Regions from separate parts of the Actinoplanes sp. NPDC051537 genome, predicted to be linked through region 2. Evidence: predicted binding sites of a transcription regulator. Region 2 holds the regulator's gene; the other holds the start of a gene.
What was found. Region 2 encodes HspR, which represses chaperone genes until heat shock. Its sites were predicted from a motif close to TTGAGTNNNNNNNACTCAA; they were not measured.

Region 1 (9,499 bases), on a different contig from region 2:
GCCACCACCGGCCGCCGGGCCACCGGCCGTCGGGCCGGCACCGGTCGCGCCACCGGGCGCCTGGGTGCCGTCGGCGCCGCCGGTCGCGGCCTGCGTGCCGTCACCCTGCGAGTAGAGCATCGATCCGGCCTCCTGCGACACCTGCGACAGCCGCTCGTGCGCCGACTTGATCTTCTCGATGTCGGAGCCGCCGAGCGCGCCGCGGAGGTCGCCGAGGGCCTCGTTGATGTTGTTCTTGCTCTCCTCGGGCAGCTTGTCGCCGCTCTCGGCCAGGAACTTCTCGGTCTGCCACTGCAGCTGCTCGGCCAGGTTGCGGGTCTCCGCGTCCTCGCGGCGCTTCTTGTCCTCGTCCGCGTGGTCCTGAGCGTCGCGCATCATGCGCTCGATGTCGTCCTTCGGCAGCGCGGAGCCGCCGGTGATCGTCATCTTCTGCTCCTTGCCCGTGCCCAGGTCCTTGGCGGACACGTGCACGATGCCGTTCGCGTCGATGTCGAAGGAGACCTCGATCTGCGGGACCCCGCGCGGAGCCGGCGCGATGCCGCTGAGCTCGAAAGTGCCGAGCTTCTTGTTGTACGCCGCCATCTCGCGCTCGCCCTGGAAGACCTGGATCAGCACGGAGGGCTGGTTGTCGTCGGCCGTGGTGTAGACCTCGGAACGGTGCGCCGGGATGGTCGTGTTGCGCTCGACCAGCTTGTGCATGATGCCGCCCTTGGTCTCGATGCCCAGGGACAGCGGGGTGACGTCGAGGAGCAGAACGTCCTTGACCTCGCCCTTGAGCACGCCGGCCTGCAGAGCGGCACCGACGGCGACGACCTCGTCCGGGTTGACGCCCTTGTTGGGCTCCTTGCCGGTCATGCTCTTGACCAGGTCGGCGACGGCCGGCATACGCGTCGAGCCGCCGACCAGGATGACGTGGTCGACGTCGGAGAGCTTGACGTCGGCGTCCTTGATCGCGGACTCGAACGGGCCCTTGCAGCGGTCGAGCAGGTCCTGCGTCATGCGCTGGAACTCGGCCCGGGACAGCGACATGTCCAGGTGGAGCGGGCCGTCCGGGCCGGCCGTGATGTAGGGCAGGTTGATGCTGGTGGTGGTCGCCGCGGACAGCTCGATCTTCGCCTTCTCGGCGGCCTCGCGCAGACGCTGGAGGGCCATCTTGTCGGCGCCCAGGTCGATGCCGTGCTCACCGCGGAAGGTCTTGACCAGGTGGTCGATGACCCGCTGGTCCCAGTCGTCGCCGCCGAGGTGGTTGTCGCCGGAGGTCGACTTGACCTCGATGACGCCGTCGCCGAGCTCGAGCAGCGAGACGTCGAAGGTGCCGCCGCCGAGGTCGAAGACCAGGACGGTCTGCTCCTTGGAGCCCTTGTCCAGCCCGTAGGCCAGGGCGGCCGCGGTCGGCTCGTTCACGATCCGCAGGACGTTCAGGCCCGCGATCTCGCCGGCCTCCTTGGTGGCCTGGCGCTGCGCGTCGTTGAAGTAGGCCGGGACGGTGATGACCGCGTCGGTGACCTGCTCACCGAGGTACGCCTCGGAGTCGCGCTTGAGCTTCATCAGAACCCGCGCCGAGATCTCCTGCGGCGTGTACTTCTTGCCGTCGATGTCGATCGACCAGTTGGTGCCGATCTCCCGCTTGACCGAGCGAATCGTCCGGTCGGGGTTGGTCACCGCCTGGCGCTTGGCGACCTCACCCACGAGCACCTCGCCGTTGCGGGCGAAGGCGACGATGGACGGGGTCGTCCGGGAGCCCTCCGCATTGGCGATGACGGTGGGCTCGCCTCCTTCCAGAACGCTGACGCAGGAGTTCGTGGTGCCGAGGTCGATGCCGACCGCACGTGCCATGGTGTTCCTCGCTTCATTACAAGGCTGCGTTACAAGGTTGAGTGGATCCGACTCAATGATGCCACGGGCCGGCCACCCGTCAAATCGAAGTTGAGCCAACTCGGCGCAAGGGGCTTCATCCCGCCAGCACTTCGGTAGATACCTGTCCGGTCACGGCATACCGGCACCTGTTGTCCTGCATGCATAGATCAGGCACTCTTTACCCGTGACGACGCACGGTGACGCGGTCGGTCCATCGGCCATATCCGCCGTGGACGCCGCAACGCAAGAGCCTGCCGGATCGGACGAGAAGGGTCTGACGAGCGCGGTTTCGACCGATGCCGGGAACAACTCTGATCCTACGGACCCCGTCGTGCCCCGTCAGCCACATCCCGATCCCGAGGCCGGCCCACCCGAGCCGGCCGATGACGTCGTCGCCGAGAGTGATCCCGAAGCCAAGATCGAGTCGACGGAAGAGGGCGCCGAGTCGCCCGAACCCCCGGCGGCAACCGAGAATTCATCGGACTCCGAGGTCGGGCAAAATGGTCATAAGGACCAGACCGAGGAACCCACCGAAGAGGCGGAGATCACGAAACCGGAGCCGGAGCCGACGCCCGAGCCCACGGCCGAGCTGACGCCGGAGCCGGAGCCGACGCCCGAGCTGGAGCCCACGGCCGAGCTGGAGCCCACGGCCGAGCTGGAGCCCACGGCCGAGCTGACGCCGGAGCCGACGCCCGAGCCGGAGCTGACGGCCGAGGTAACGCCCGAGCCCACGACCTCGACGGCCCTCGAGCCGCTGCCGGTCGAGCCCCCGCCCGCGGTCGGACATCTGGCCACCGCGTTGAGCCGGCTGCGCGCGGCGATCGGCGGCGCCTCGTACCCCCTGGTCATGCCTTCGGCCGAGGAGGCCCGCCGGGTCGGCGCCGCCCTCGTGGCCCAGCTCGACGACTACCTTCTTCCGCGCCTCGCGCGGCTCGACGCGCCGCTGCTCGTGGTCGTCGGCGGCTCCACCGGCGCCGGCAAGTCGACCCTGGTCAACAGCCTGGTCCGGGCCCCGGTCAGCACCGCCGGCGTGCTCCGGCCGACCACCCGCTCCCCGGTGCTGGTCAGCAACGCCGCCGACCTGGCCTGGTTCCGCCAGGGGCAACTGCTGCCGGGACTGGTCCGCACCCCGGAGTCGAGCCCCGATCCCCGTACGCTCCAGATCGTGTCCGCCCCCGCGCTCGGCGCCGGCCTCGCGTTCCTCGACGCGCCCGACATCGACTCGGTGGTGGCCGGCAACCGGCAACTCGCCGCGCAGCTGCTGGCCGCCGCCGACCTCTGGCTGTTCGTGACCACGGCCGCCCGCTACGCCGACAACGTCCCGTGGGAGCTGCTCACCACCGCCCGGCTGCGCGGCACCGTCATCGCGCTGGTGCTCGACCGGGTGCCGGCCGAGGCCGCCGCCGAGATCACGGCTCACCTGCGCGAGATGCTGACCGCCCGCAACCTCGGCGCCGCGCCGCTGTTCGTGCTGCCCGAGACCACCCTGGACGGCCAGGGCCTGATCGCCGAGGACGTGATCGGCCCGCTGCACGACTGGTTCGGCCAGCTCGCCGCCGACTCCTCTGCCCGCTCGGCGGTGGTGCGACAGACCCTGGACGGCGCGCTCGCCGCGCTCGGCCCGGCGGTGTCCGGCCTGGCCGACGCCGCCGACGAGCAGGCCGTCGCCGCCCGCGCGCTGGACGAGCGGGTCACGGTCGCCTACCGCACCGCGCGGCAGACCGTGGTCGAGGGCCTGCGCGACGGCCGCCTGCTCCGCGGCGAGGTGCTCGCCCGCTGGCAGGAGTTCGTCGGCACCGGCGAGTTCATGCGCACCCTGGAGAACAAGGTGGGCCTGCTGCGCGACCGGCTCGTCTCGGCGATCACCGGGCGGCCGCTGCCCGGGCGCAACCTTCAGACGGCGCTGGAGTCGCAGCTGGTCACCCTGCTGCGCGGGGTTTCGACGGACGCGGCCGAGCAGGCGTACGCGGCCTGGCAGGCCCACCCGGCCGGCGCCGCCCTGCTCCGGCCCGAGTTGCAGCGCGCCTCGGCCGACCTGCCGCAACGCGCCGACCGGCTGGTGCGCGACTGGCAGCAGTGGGTGCTCGGCCTGGTGCGCGAGCAGAGCGCGGAGAAGCGGGTGGTCGCCCGCGGCGCCGCCTACGCGGTGAACGGCGCCGGCCTCGCCGTGATGATCGCCGTCTTCACCTCGACCGCGTTCATCCCGACCGGGCTCGAGGTCGCGGCCGGCGTCGGCACCACGGTGGCGGCCCAGAAGGTGCTCGAGGCCGTCTTCGGCGACCAGGCGATCCGCGGGCTGGCCAACCGGGCCCGGGAAGACCTGCTGTTCCGGGTCGGCGAGCTGCTCGACGGCGAGGCCGCCCGGTACACCGAGCGCACCGCGGCCACCGGGCTCGACACGGCGCCCGCCGCCGAGCTGCGCCGGGCCGCGCTCGACGTGGAGGACGCGCGGAACGAACTCGCGTTGACGGGGAGCGCGACATGAGCTTGATTGAGAAGGTGCGTGGGGCGCTGACCGGTACGGACGGCCGGGTGGACGCCGAGGAACTGGTCGAGCGGCTCGACGCGCTGGCCAAGTTCCTCCGGCTCGTGGACCCGTACCTGCCGGACGCCGACCTGGTCGCGGCCCACACGCTGGTCGAGCGGGCCGGCACCCGGCTGGCGCTGTCCCGCGACCACACCGTGGTGGCGCTGGCCGGCAGCACCGGCAGCGGCAAGTCCAGCCTCTTCAACGCGCTCGCCCGGCTGAAGCTCTCGCCGGTCGGGGTGCGGCGGCCGACCACCGGCGCCGCGCACGCCTGCGTCTGGGGCCCGCTGGAGCCGGCGAACCGGCTGCTCGACTGGATCGGGGTGCTGCCTCGCCAGCGCTTCATCCGGGAAAGCGCGCTCGACGGCGACGACGAGGCCGCCCTGCGCGGGCTGGTGCTGCTCGACCTGCCCGACTTCGACTCGATCGAGCGCAGCCACCGGCTCGAGGTCGACCGGCTGCTCGGCCTGGTCGACCAGGTGGTCTGGGTGGTCGACCCGCAGAAGTACGGCGACCGGATCCTGCACCAGGCCTACCTGTCGCAGTTCCGCGCGCACTCGGGCGTCACGATCGTCGTGCTCAACCAGGCCGACCGGCTGTCCACCAGCGACACCGAGGTCGTGCTCGGCGACCTGCGGCGGCTGCTGGAGGAGGACGGCCTGACCGGCGCGCCGGTGATGGCCACCTCGGCCAAGCAGCCCGGCATGCTGCACGAGCTGCGCGAGACGCTGGAGAAGACGGTCGCCGACCGCCAGGCCGCGCTGCGCCGCCTGGCCGGCGACCTCGAGTCGGTGGGCGAGCCGCTGATGGCCATGATCGGGCCACCGGCGGCCGAGGACGAGGTGGACCGGGCGACCGTACGCCAGCTGTCCGACGCGTTGTCGGCATCGGCCGGCGTGGGCGCGGTCGCCGACGCCGCCGCCGGCTCCTACCGGCACCGGGCCACGGCCGCGACCGGCTGGCCGGTTCTGCGGGGCCTGCGCCGGCTGCGGCCCGACCCGCTGCGCCGGCTGCACCTGGGCGCGAAGAAGCCCACCGACGCCGTCTCCACCGACATCGTGCCGCGCACCTCGGTGCCCGAGGCCGATGCCGCCCAGAAGTCGGCGGTCGGCATCACCGTGCGCGCGGTCGCCGATCGCGCGGCCGCGCCGCTCCCGCCGATGTGGGCGCCCGCGCTCAACACGGCGGCGCGCTCCCGCGTCAACGACCTGCCGGACGCGCTCGACCGGGCGGTCGCCAAGACCGACCTGGGCGCCGACCGCACGCCGCTCTGGTGGCGGGGCGTCGGCGGGCTCCAGTGGCTGCTCGTGGCGGCCGCCGTCGCCGGGCTGGGCTGGCTGCTCGCCGGTTACGTGGTTCGCGTCCTCGGCCTGCCCGAGCTGCGCTATCCCAAGGTCGGCGCGGTGCCGATGCCCACGCTGCTGCTGCTCGGCGGCCTGATCTTCGGCGTGCTGCTCTGGCTGCTGCTCAAGCCGATCGTCGACTGGGGCGCGCGGCACGCCCGGAAACGGGCCGAGCAGCAATTGCGGGCCTCGGTCACCGAGGTCGCCCGCGAATACGTGGTGGCGCCGGTCCGCGAGGTGCTCAACGCGTACGCCCAGGCGCGCGAGTCCCTCACGACCGTTCGTTCGGAGTAGTCTCCGAGCGTCGCGGTCCCGGTACGCTCGCGATATGCCCGAGTCATCGAGTCCGTACGAGGCGGTTCTGCACGCGGCACGCGACGTGGCGAAGCTCGACTGCGCCCTGGACGCGGAGTTGCTGGGCACCGCGCTGCTCGGCAGCGTCTACTCGGTGGCGGTCGCCGATCGGGCCACGGCGGTGCGCGACTTCGTGGGACATTTCCTCGCCGCGACCACGCGGCGTCGCACGGCGGCGGCCACGACCATCCGCGAGGTCTTCGCGACCCTGGTGCCCGACGCGGCGGGGGCGGGACAGGTCCGGCGGGGCGCTCAAGCGCCGTCGTGGGCGGCCCAGCTTGGTCGCGTACGGCCGACCGGTTGCTACGCCTACGGCGATGTCTATGGTGACCAGACGTCCTATCTGGTCACCTTCGCCTACGAGGACGAGGAGGACGGCGGGCCCGAGCACGCGGTCGTGGCCCTGGTCGACCACAACATCGGCATCACCAAGGACGTCTTCGTCGGCGCCTCGGCCGAGCGCGTGCTCCAGCAGGTGCGCGAGATGTGCGCCGAGGACGACCTGACCTGGTTCCGCGAGGAAGACCCGGGCCGGCTGCGCGACGAGGTCGACCGGCACCTGGCGATCACCGACGGCCTGAGCTCGCTGCCGTCCGAGGGCTCGCTTGCCACCGACCGCGCGCTGGCCGCGGCCCGGCTGGCGCTGCTGCCCGCCGCCACCACGCCGCCGCTGGTCGAGCCGCCGCGCGCGAGCGGCACCGATGTCTCCCGCGACTTCCTGGCCAGCGCCGAGGCGGCCCGCTTCGGCCTCGACCGGGTCGGCGACGACGAGTTGCCCTCGCTGCACTTCTGCCTGAGCCTGCTGCTCGACCACGCGGCGACGCTGCCCGGCGCCGACCCGGTGCGCTGGAGCCCGGCGGTGGCCGGCCTCTTCCTGCTCGACTGGGTGCACCGGCGGGCGGTCCTCGACATGGACGACGCGGCCATGCTGCCCCGGGTGACGCGCGCCTGGTCGGCCTACACGGCCCGGCGCCGCGGCCTGCCCGAGGCGGCCGCCACCCAGACCGACGAGACGGTCGACGAGATGGTGCCCGAGTTCGCCCGGCTCTACGCGACCGGCGAGCGGCGCAGCCCGGCCACGGCGGCCGTGGCCCAGCTCATCTCGGAGGGCGTCGACCCCGACGACACCGATGCGATCGATGCGTGGATCGAGGCCAACCGCAACCACCTCGAGGGCGGCGCCTAGGCAAGACCCTCACCAGCGGCCGCTCAGGTCCTCGGACGGCTCGGCGTGGTGGCGTCCCACCCGGGAGCTGCGGCGCTGGGCCGGGGTCTGGTCGTCGGCGTGGTGCAGGCTGCCGGCCCGGTGACTGCCGCGGTACGGCTGGTTCGCGAGCCGGTTGTCCTCGGTGCGCGCCTCGGGGATGTGCCGGAGGCCGTTCGGGTTGCCCGGGGCGTAGCTGCGCTCGAGGATGCTGGCGGCGCGAATGTTGTGCGGTCGGTCGGACACTGCTGGCCTCCGGCGGTGCTCGGACCGGTCGGTCGACCGGCGGCTGACGATGGGACGCGTGTCGTGGCGGACGACGCGGCGCGAGCCGTGGCGTCCGGTCGGGTCGATGTGGACGGTGACCGACCGGGCGACGCCGGCGCGGTGGCTCGACCAGTGCGCCCGGCGGGTGCTGCTCTCGCAGTGGCGGTGCCGGGACCAGTCGGGCCGGTGGTGGTGCGACGACTTGTCGTCACAGTTGCCGCGCTCGTGGCAGAAGGGCCGGGTCGACCAGGCCGGCGGCTCGTCGGACCGCCCCGGCCCGGAAGGATCGTCGCCGGACGAGTCCGAATCATCCGATGAGTCCTGGGAATCCGACAAATCCGGGTCATCCGACGAATCGGTGTCGTCGGAAGACGCGTGACCGTCCGAAGAGGAAGACTGGTCGCCCGAAGAAGACTGGTCACCCGAAGAAGAGTGGCCCCCGGAAGACGACTGACTCCCGGAAGAAGACTGGCCCCCAGAAGACGCGGAAGAAGAGTGGCCCCCGGGGGAGGAGCCAGAGGGAGAGCCGGCCGAAGACTCGTCACCGGAGGAAGACGACCCTTGACCGGCCGAACGACCCCGCACCGGGGGCAGATCCGAAAGACCGGGCATACCGGGCAATGCCGGAAACGCCGCCATCGACGGCACGTCATCCGCGTCCCCGGACCCGCCGGACTTGTCAGAACCGGACGTCGACCGATCATCCGCGGGCGACGGCTCCCCGCCGTACGGGGACGGCTTGATCTTGCCGATCTCCCCCGCGAGTCGCCCCGCCCGGGCGAAAGCGGCACCGGCCGGCGAAGAAGGTGAAGCGGGCGCGATCGGACCGGGCGAGGCCGGCGGCAGGAACGGGATGTCCATGGTGTCGGTCTTGCCGTCGGCGAGCTCGTTCGACCCGGCGGTGATCGCCGCGAGCGTCGGCACCGACGCCAGCCCGACCAGAAGCGCCACGATGAGCACATACCGTCGCGTCGGTCCCGAGAAGCCGGAATCGGCCCGGTAGACCCCGTTCAGCCGTTTCCGCATCACCTTCAGCGGCGGCACGAGGTCGTCGTCTGGCTGCTCCGGCACGGCCGGTTCCCTCCCTGCGCTGAACCCGAACGAATGATCAACATGGATCGGTCTCGGTCATCGGGATGAACGACGCACCCGCGTCGGCGCAGCGGTAAAAGCGGGCCGTTCGTACGGTAGTGACCGTACGAAAAGTACTTATCCGGACAAACACGGACGCCGATGTGACGGCAGAATTTCCCGACTGTGATCGACCCGACCTGTAACGACGCTCACGTTCTCTGTCAGGATGAAGACGACGGCACCGCCGCCGTCGCCTTCCGCCGATCCAGCGGGGCGAGGTGGGGACCGTCACTCCCCGGCGGGGTCAGGACCCACGTCGAGACGTCGCGCGGCAACCTCACCAAGGTCAGGCGCGGCGACCCCCAGCGGTTCGCCGCGCGGACGGGCAACACCCGCCGCGGGCGCAGAGATGAACAGGGAGACACGGATGGCGAACGGCGACAGCGAAGTGGGGGCGGACGCCCCAGCCGGCGGCTTCGTCCAACTGCTCACCCCCGACGGGGAACGCGTCGACAGCGTCACCACGGCGGACGGCATGACCTACTCGGTCGACTTCACCGACGACGAGTACCGCGAGCTCTACCGCGACCTGGTCACGGTCCGGCGGCTCGACGCCGAGGCGACCGCCCTGCAGCGCCAGGGCGAGCTCGGCATCTGGGCGAGCCTGCTGGGTCAGGAGGCGGCTCAGGTCGGTTCCGGCCGGGCGCTGCGCCGGCAGGACATGGCGTTCCCGACCTACCGCGAGCACGGCGTCCTCTACTGCCGCGGTATCGACCCGATCATGCCGTTCGGCCTGTTCCGCGGCGTCGACCAGGGCGGTTGGGATCCGAATGAGTTCAAGTTCAACACGTACACGATCGTGATCGGCTCGCA
Region 2 (9,499 bases):
CACCCCGACCGGAACCCGGGCAACCAGGAGGCCGAGGAGAAGTTCAAGGCGGCGTCCGAGGCCTACGACGTGCTCTCCGACGACAAGAAGCGCAAAGAGTACGACGAGATGCGCTCCCTGTTCGGCTCGGGCGCGTTCCGGCGCGGCGCGCGCTCGGGTGGCGGCACCCAGTTCGACCCGTCCGACCTGTTCGGCGGGTTCTCCGGGGCGGGCGCGCAGGGCGGCGCCGGTGACCGTCGATTCGGCGGCGCCGGCTTCTCCGACATCTTCAGCTCGATCTTCTCGGGCGGCGGCCCGGGCGGTGGCGCGGCCCGGCGCGGCCCGCGGCGCGGACGCGACGTCGAGACCGAGGTGACCCTCGACTTCGGCCAGGCCGTACGCGGAACGACGCTCCCGCTGACCCTCCGGTCGGCCGGGGAGTGCGACACCTGCCACGGCAACGGCGCCAAGCCCGGCACCTCGCCGCGGACCTGCCCGCAATGCCACGGCAGCGGCCTCATCTCGCGCAACCAGGGGTCGTTCAGCTTCTCCGAGCCGTGCCGCGAGTGCCAGGGCTCGGGATCGATCGTCGACGAGAAGTGCCCCGAGTGCCGCGGCACGGGCGGCGTCACCAAGGCCCGCACGATCAACGTCCGCTTCCCGGCCGGCGTGGCCGACGGGCAGCGGATTCGGCTCAGCGGCCGGGGTGAGCCCGGCGACCGCGGCGGCCCGGCCGGCGACCTGTACGTGCAGGTCGGGGTCCGGCCGGACGAGCTGTTCGGCCGCAGCGGCGACGACTTGACGCTGACCCTGCCGATCAGCATCGCCGAGGCGGTGCTCGGCGCCGACCTGCGGGTGCCCACGCTGGACGGCCCGGTCACGATGCGGGTTCCGCCCGGCACGCCGAGCGGGCGCAAGCTGCGGGCCCGGGGCAAGGGCGTGGCCCGCAAGGAAGGACCACCCGGCGACCTGATCGTCACGGTCGACGTGCAGGTGCCGGGCGGTGTCACGGGGGAAGCACGGGACGCGCTGGAGCGTTTCGCGAAACTGACCCCGCCGGCCGGGCGGGAGCGGCTCGAGGCGCGCGTGCGCCGGGGCAGTTAGACCTGATCGGGAGGTGGCACATGTATGAGGAGATCGAGATCTCGGTGGAGCAGGCCTCCGACGCGAAGGTCTTGATCATCTCGGTGGCCGCGCGGCTGGCCGGGATGCACCCGCAGACGTTGCGCCAGTACGACCGGCTCGGGCTGGTGCAGCCCGGCCGGGCAGGCGGCGGCGGCCGGCGATACAGCGAGCGCGACGTGGCCCTGCTGCGCGAGGTGCAGCGGTTGAGCCAGGAGGACGGCGTCAACCTGGCCGGCATCAAGCGCATCATCGGGCTCGAGCAGCTGGTGGCCGACCTCCAGCAGCGCATACACGAGATGGAGCACCAGCTCGACGACGCGTACACCCGCATAGCCCAGATGGAGAGCCCCTACGGCGGCCGCGACCTGGTCCGCCAGGAGCGCCCCTCGACGGCCCTGGTGGTCTGGCGCCCGCGGCGGTCCGCGGACAAGTAGCACTTTCGAGGCGGCCCTCCCGTGATGGGAGGGTCGTTTTTTCTTGCCCCCCGCCCGCCCGGCGCCGAGCCGGCCACTGCGATCATCGCCGACCCCTCCGCAACGCCGGTCAAGCCGTAGCCGCCGGGTGTGGACAGCGCGCGAAAACTGTCGTACCGCGGCCGTAAAGTCGCCCCACCCACTGAACGGGGTGGGGTATGCCTCGGGGCTGAGCGGCGGCAGGGCTGAGCGGCGGCAGGGCTGAGCGGCGGCAGGGCTGAGCGGCGGCAGGGCTGAGCGGCGGCAGGGCTGAGCGGCGGCAGAGTTCAGCGGCGGCGGGTGACCGGCCAACCCGTCAGCGGCGGAACATCCCGAGACGGCGGGGATGGCGGACCAGACCACCCTCGATCCAGTCGGAGTAGTCGAACGTCTCGGGGCGGCTCATCAGCACTCGGCAGTTGTGCGCCCAGATCGACATCGGCTCGTCGCCGACCTCTTCGGCCCGCTCCACGTACTTCTTCAGGCGGCGTTTGCGCTGGTTGCTCGCATTTTGCCGGACGCCGTCGGCGGCGTAGATGTACATGCAGTGCTGGGCGAAGCGGCGCGCGGGGCACTGGCGGTCCATGGCCAGCTCGAAGAGCGTCGGGGCGAGCACGTCGCCGGAGATGAGCAGGTCCCAGTCGGGAGGCATGGCGTCGAGGGGCACCGACTCGGGGTGATAGGCCCACGCATGTATCTCCTCCGGCCGAGGATCGACCGGGTTCGCGAAGCCGTAGAAAGTCGACTCACGCACTGTCACGCCGCCGCCCACCAGAAAGTCCGAATAACACGTAGTTGTCGAGGCCGAACGCTAGCGCGCCGGAAGTTCCCACGGAAGTGTTACCACGTCACAATCGGATACTGGTCAGTAGCTTTGAGCAGTCTTGACAGTTGGCACGTCACTCACCTGCGGGAAGAGGGCTCGCGGGGCGGCGCCGCAGGGCCATCCGGCGCCTGACAATGTTCTTGAACCAGTGGTAATCGGGCAGACGGGCCAGCAGCGGTCCGGAGATCACTGTGATCAATACGTAAGCGGTCGCGAGCGGGGCCAGGCGGGTCTCGACGCCGGACGCGACGGCGAGGCCGGCGATGACGACCGAGAACTCGCCGCGCGGCATGAGGGCCAGGCCGGCGCGCAGGCGGCCGGGCAGGGCGATGCCGCCGCGGCGGGCGGCCAGATAGCCGGTGAGGATCTTCGTCGCCATCGTGAGCACGGCCAGGCCGAGCGCGGGCAGCAGCACCGGCGGCATGTCGGCGGGGTCGGTGGACAGGCCGAAGAAGACGAAGAACACGGCGGCGAACAGGTCGCGCAGCGGCGACAGCATCTCGGTGGCGTGGTGCGCGACCGGGCCGGAGAGCGCGATGCCGACCAGAAACGCGCCGACCGCGGCCGAGACCTTGAGCTCGGCCGCGACCCCGGCCACGAACAGGGTCAGGCCGAGCACGCTGAGCAGCAGCGCCTCGGGGTCCTGCACCGAGATGAACTTGCTGATCGTGCTGCCGTAGCGGATCGCCACCACCAGCACCGCGATCACGGTGACCACGGCGACGGCGAGCGCCTTGAGGCCGCCGGCGAAGCCGACCCCGGCCAGCACGGCGGTGACCAGCGGCAGGTAGAAGGCCATCGCCAGGTCCTCGATGACCAGCACCGACAGGATGACCGGCGTCTCGCGGTTGCCGAGCCGGCCCAGGTCGCCGAGCACCTTCGCGATCACGCCGGAGGACGAGACCCAGGTGATGCCGGCCAGCACGAGGGCGGCCTCCCAGCCCCAGCCGAGCAGGAACGCGAACGCGGCGCCGGGCAGGGCGTTGAGCACGGCGTCGATGACCCCGGCGGGCGCGGCCGCGCGCAGGTTGCTGACCAGCTCGGCCGCCGAGTATTCGAGGCCGAGCATGACCAGCAGCAGGATCACGCCGATCTCGGCGCCGATCTGGATGAACTCCTCGCTGGCCGAGAGCGGCACCAGGCCGCCATGGCCGAAGGCGAGACCGGCCAGCAGGTAGAGCGGGATGGGCGAGAGGCCGACCCGCCGGCCCAGGCGGCCGAGCATGCCGAGCGCGAAAAGCAGCGCGCCGACCTCGATGAGGAGAGTCGTCGTACTGTGCATTCTCGCCCTTACTTCTGGGGTTTTCCGCCGCGGGTAAGCACAGTCCGGCTTATTCTTCGCGCTCGCCGGCGAGGATGGCGGTGACGCCGTCCAGGCCGTCGCGGGTGCCGACGGCGACGACCACGTCGTTCGCCTCGAAGGCGAAGGAGGGGCCGGGCGAGGCGATCACCTCACGGTCGCGCAACACCGCCACGATCGATGCGCTCGTACGGGTGCGGGCGCGCGTGTCGCCCAGACGGCGGCCCACGAACGGCGAGCCGGCCGGCAGCGCGATCTGCTCGGTGAGCAGCCCCGCCGCCTGCTGCCGGAGGCCGGCGAGCTGGCCCAGCATCAGGGACGCGCCGAGCACGTCGGCCAGCGCCTCGGCCTCGTCGTCGGTGAGCGGGATCGAGGCCAGGCACGAGTCGGGGTCGTCCACGTCGTACAGGACCAGGTCACGCCGGCCGTTGCGATGCGAGACCACCCCGACCGTACGACCCGAGGAAGTGATCAGGTCATGCCGGACACCGATCCCCGGCAGCGGAGTCTGTTCAACCCGTACGCGCACGTCCGCAACGTTACTTGACGTTTGTCTAATAACTCCCGCTCAACGCGGGCTCCGGCCTGAAGGCCGGCCTGGTGGGGGCGGTGCGCACGCGACCGCTGGCGATCAGCAGCGCGAGGCCGATGACGCAGAGACCCAGATTGAAGCCGTACGCGAGCCGGAAGCCGAAGTGCTGCGCCAGGCCGAACAGGGGCGCCGCCAGGATCTGGCCGAGCGGGAACGTGTTGGTCACCATCGTGGTGGCGCGCCCGGGGTGCGCCGGGAGCAGGTCCTGCACGTACGAGATGCTCAGCGCGCCCACCGTGGAGATGACCATGGCTTGGAGCAGTTGCGCCGCGGCGAGCATCCAGACGTGCGTGGCCGACGCCGCGATCGCGTGGTAGGCCACGGCGCAGACGATGCCCACGAAGATCAGCCGGCGGACCGGGATGCGGGTGGTCAGCGCGCCCAGGATCAGCATCATCGGGATCTCGAGCGCCGCGCAGATGCCGAGGATGAGCCCGGCCTGGCCGATCGTGCCGCCCAGGTCGTCCGCCACGAACAGGGACATGGCCTGCACGTTCAGGGTCGACGCGGTGGACACCGCGGTGAAGCTCGCGATGATCAGGAAGAGGGCGACCGGGCGCGCGTCGTGGCCGTGGCCCTCGACCTCGGCGGTGGCGCCCGCCGGGGCCGGCACCTTGGGCAGCATCGCCACGATCATCAGGGCGCCGACCAGGTAGAGGGCGCCGGCCAGCGCGTACGTCCAGCCGAAGCCGTGCGACGCGAGGATCACGGCGGCCAGCGGCGGCCCGCCCACCCAGGCCGCCGAGAAGAGGGTGCGGAGCGCGCTGATGCCGAACGCCGCCCGGGCCGGGTCTCGCTGCTGGAGGATCTGCCGGGCGTACGCGAAGCATTGTGGGAAGAGCGACCCGGCGACCGCCGTGAGGGTCACGGTGACCGCGAGCACCGCCCAGTAATCGCGCAGGAAAGCGGTGAGGAAGGCGCCGAGCGAGCCCGCGAGCGCCGCGGTGATCAGCAGCTGGCGGCGGATCGGGCGCCGGTCGGAGACGCGGCCGATCAGCCAGGAGACGGCGACGCCGGAGATCGGCGCGATGATCAGGAATGCCGTCGTGCGCAGCGGGCCGGCGTGGACGCCCTCGGCGAGGAAGAGCGCGAGATAGGGCCCGACGAACGAGGTTCCGAGGCCGACCACGATGAAGACGAGGGACAAGGGCACAAGCCGGCGAGTCAGGGGTGGTACGGGCACGATGCCTTACGTTACGGCCGGATGGGGGGCGGTCCGGAAGCGTTGGTGTCCACCGTCACGGTAGTTCGTGCTTTGACGTTGTCGAGGTGGTTCTAGGCTCTTAGAGTTGAGTGGAACTCGCTCAAGTCTTCCGATCAGGGGAGCTGGATGAACGCCGAACGTTTGACCACCAAGAGCCGCGACGTCATCACCGGCGCCGTCGCCGACGCGGGCCGCCGGGGGCACGCCACGGTCGAGCCGTGGCACCTGCTGCTCTCGCTGCTCGACACCGGCGGCTCGACCGCGCCGGCGCTGCTGCGGGCGGTCGGGGCCAACCCGGCCGACGTACGCCGCGCCGCGGTGCGTGCGATCGAGCAGCTGCCCTCGGCCCGGGGCGCCAGCACCGCCGAGCCGAGCCTCTCCCGTGAGTTTGTGAACGCGATCGGCGAGGCCGAGCTCATCGCGCAGCCGCTGGGCGACGAGTACGTGTCGACCGAGCACCTGCTGGCCGGCCTGGCCCGGGTCGGCGGGGCGGTCGGCCGCGCGCTGAAGGGCGTCGGCGCCACCGAGGAAGCGCTGGTCGCGGCGTTCCCCCAGGTGCGCGGCGGCGAGCGCCGGGTGACCACCGCCGACGGCGAGCAGACGTACCAGGCGCTGGAGAAATACAGCGTCGACCTGACCGCCCTGGCCCGCGACGGCAAGATCGACCCGGTCGTCGGCCGGGACGCCGAGATCCGCCGGGTCGTGCAGGTGCTCTCCCGCCGCACCAAGAACAACCCGGTGCTGATCGGCGAGCCGGGCGTCGGCAAGACCGCGATCGTCGAGGGCCTGGCCCAGCGGATCGTGGCCGGCGACGTGCCCGAGACCCTGCGCGACAAGAAGCTGGTCTCGCTCGACCTCGGCGCGATGGTCGCCGGCGCGCAGTACCGCGGCCAGTTCGAGGAGCGGCTCAAGAGCGTCCTCGAGGAGATCCGCGGCTCGAACGGGCAGGTCGTCACGTTCCTCGACGAGCTGCACACGGTCGTCGGCGCCGGCAAGGGCGAGGGCTCGATGGACGCCGGCAACATGCTCAAGCCGATGCTGGCCCGCGGCGAGCTGCGCATGGTCGGCGCCACGACGCTCGACGAGTACCGCGAGCACATCGAGAAGGACCCGGCCCTCGAGCGGCGCTTCCAGCCGGTCGTGGTCGGCGAGCCGACGGTCGAGGACACGATCGGCATCCTGCGCGGGCTCAAGGGCCGCTACGAGGCGCACCACCGGGTGCAGATCACCGACGCCGCCCTGGTCGCCGCCGCCTCGCTGTCCGACCGGTACATCAGCGACCGCTTCCTGCCGGACAAGGCGATCGACCTGATCGACGAGGCCGCGTCCCGGCTCCGCATGGAGATCGACTCCCGGCCGGTCGAGCTCGACCAGTTGCAGCGCCAGGTCGACCGGATGCGGGTCGAGAAGCTCGCGCTGGAGAAGGAGACCGACCCGGCCTCCCGCGACCGGTTGGCCCGGCTCGAGCGCGACCTCGCCGACCGCGAGGAGGAGCTCACCGCGCTGAACGCCCGGTGGGATCGCGAGCGGGGCGGCCTCAACCGGGTCGGCGAGCTGAAGAAGCGGCTCGACTCGGCTCGCGACGCGCTCGAGCGGGCGCAGCGCGACGCCGAGTGGGAGAAGGCCTCCCGCCTGCAGTACCAGGAGATCCCGGCGCTCGAGCAGGAGATCGTCAGCGCCTCGGCCGCCGACGAGGAGGAGAAGACCGAGCCGCCGATGGTCAAGGAGGAGGTCGGCGCCGACGACATCGCCGAGGTCATCTCCTCGTGGACCGGCATCCCGGCCGGCCGGATGATGGAGGGCGAGACCACCAAGCTGCTGCGCATGGAGGAGTCGCTCCAGTCCAAGGTCATCGGCCAGCGGGAGGCGGTGGCCGCGGTGGCCGGCGCCGTCCGGCGGGCGCGGGCCGGCATCGCCGACCCCGACCGGCCGACCGGCAGCTTCCTGTTCCTCGGCCCGACCGGCGTCGGCAAGACCGAGCTGGCCAAGGCGCTGGCCGGGTTCCTCTTCGACGACGAGCGGGCCATGGTCCGCATCGACATGAGCGAGTACGGCGAGAAGCACTCGGTCGCCCGGCTCGTCGGCGCGCCGCCCGGGTACGTCGGCTACGAGGAGGGCGGGCAGCTGACCGAGGCGGTGCGGCGCCGGCCGTACAGCGTCGTGTTGCTCGACGAGGTGGAGAAGGCCCACCCGGACGTCTTCGACGTGCTTCTCCAGGTGCTCGACGACGGCCGGCTCACCGACGGTCAGGGTCGTACGGTCGACTTCCGCAACGCGATCCTGGTGCTGACCTCGAACCTCGGCTCGCAGGCGGCCGACTTCACGATGGGTGACGAGGAGCGGCGCGACGAGGTGCTCGCCGTGGTGCGGGCGCACTTCAAGCCCGAGTTCCTCAACCGGCTCGACGACATCGTGGTGTTCCACGCGCTGACCAAACAAGACCTGGTCGCGATCGTGGACATCCAGCTCGGGCGGCTGCGCACCCGGCTGGCCGACCGGCGGCTGCGGCTCGAGGTCCTGCCCGGCGCGGTCGAGTGGCTGGGGGAGCACGGGTACGACCCGATCTACGGAGCGCGGCCGCTGCGCCGGCTCGTGCAGTCGGCGATCGGCGACTCGCTGGCCAAGGCGCTGCTCGCGGGCGAGATCCGGGACGGCGACACCGTGGTCGTCGATCTCGCCGCCGGCCGGGACGGGTTGACGGTGGCCGCGCTGGCCTCGTGACGTTTCGCATAGAGAAGGGCCCCGGGATTCGCTCCCGGGGCCCTTCTTCTTACTTGGCCTCCCGCTGTCGGTAGGCCTCCGTCATCAGTACGTCGGTGACGATGTGCTCGCCCTGATCCGACCAGATCTTGATGCCGTCGCGGTGTAGCTGGTACCGCACGTCCTTGAACCAGGTGCGGGTGTCGTCATGGTGAACGACGGTCAGGGTGTCTGCTTGCGGCATGGGACTCACCGGTCCTTAACAGGTCTGGGGCGGCCGCGGTGTGGTCACGCGGCCCGCGTATGGGAATCGTGGCCCGCGTGCGGTCTGCCTCGGCCCAGGCGCTGTTCTGGCGGGGCGGGCGACTCTCGCGGGCAGGCGGCGCCGCTGGAGGTCTCAGCTGCTCGGGCGCCACGAGGGGAAGTGTAGGGCTCTCGATGGGCCCGCGTCGCCCCTCTCCCGGGCGATCTATTTCCGGATATTTCGGTCATCTTCGCCCGATGTTGCCACAGCCGGGCGACGGCCGCAGCGTGGTCGCGGATGTGGCAGAAGACCGATACCGTGAGTGGATCAACATAGGGGGAATCGTGACCGTTCCGAGCTATTCGGCACCCGGCTATCCCGCACCCGCTCCGCGGTCGCGGCCGACCATCGTGACGGTCGCGACGTACCTCCTCTTCCTCGTGGCCGCGTTCCAGGTGATCAACGCGATCCTCACGTTCGCCACCCTGAGCGATGTCACGAACGCCATCAAGGACGTCTACGCCGACTCGTCGATCAACGACAGCGCCGAGGGCGTCATCACGGCGGCCTACTCGATCGGCGCGGTGATCAACCTGCTGCTCGCGGCCGGTTTCGTGATCCTCGGCCTGCTCAACGGGCGCGGCAAGAACGCGGCCCGCATCATCACCTGGGTGGTCGGCGGCATCTCGCTCTGCTGCGTCGGCGCCGGGCTCGGCGGTGGCGCGTTCACCCGGTCGTTCGAGACCAACAGCAATGGCGGGCCGACGCAGTCTGAGGTGCAGGCGCGCCTCGACGCGGCCCTGCCGTCCTGGTACACCCCGGTCAGCACGACGTTCACCGTGATCATCCTGCTGGCGATCCTGGCGACGATCATCCTGCTGGCGCTGCCGGCGTCGAACGAGTTCTTCCGCAAGAGGCCGGCCGCGGGCGGGTTCGACCCGTCGCTGCCGTACCCGAGCTATCCGTCGCCGGGGCAGCCCGGCTACCCGGCGGCCGCGTCCGGCTATCAGCCTGGGTACCCGCCGCCGCCCGGGTACCCGCCGCAGCCGGGTAGCCAGTCGCCGTACGGGCCGCAGG

Region 1: the regulator HspR is predicted to act here: its motif matches at 1,874-1,892, upstream of dnaK (molecular chaperone DnaK).

Annotation. Positions count from the first base shown of each region.
Region 1 is NZ_JBVJIU010000019.1:182,999-192,497, reverse strand. Features, by position in the region: gene dnaK (molecular chaperone DnaK) at 1-1,836, opposite strand, end outside; gene ACZ6TB_RS38470 (ABC transporter) at 2,189-4,342, shown strand; gene ACZ6TB_RS38465 (GTPase) at 4,339-6,021, shown strand; gene ACZ6TB_RS38460 (hypothetical protein) at 6,056-7,267, shown strand; gene ACZ6TB_RS38455 (hypothetical protein) at 7,277-8,623, opposite strand; gene pdhA (pyruvate dehydrogenase (acetyl-transferring) E1 component subunit alpha) at 9,054-9,499, shown strand, end outside.
Region 2 is NZ_JBVJIU010000032.1:58,736-68,234, reverse strand. Features, by position in the region: gene dnaJ (molecular chaperone DnaJ) at 1-1,083, shown strand, start outside; gene ACZ6TB_RS46760 (heat shock protein transcriptional repressor HspR) at 1,104-1,538, shown strand; gene ACZ6TB_RS46755 (hypothetical protein) at 1,873-2,316, opposite strand; gene ACZ6TB_RS46750 (cation:proton antiporter) at 2,456-3,664, opposite strand; gene ACZ6TB_RS46745 (cation:proton antiporter regulatory subunit) at 3,714-4,211, opposite strand; gene ACZ6TB_RS46740 (sugar efflux transporter) at 4,237-5,457, opposite strand; gene clpB (ATP-dependent chaperone ClpB) at 5,605-8,199, shown strand; gene ACZ6TB_RS46730 (hypothetical protein) at 8,249-8,422, opposite strand; gene ACZ6TB_RS46725 (hypothetical protein) at 8,767-9,499, shown strand, end outside.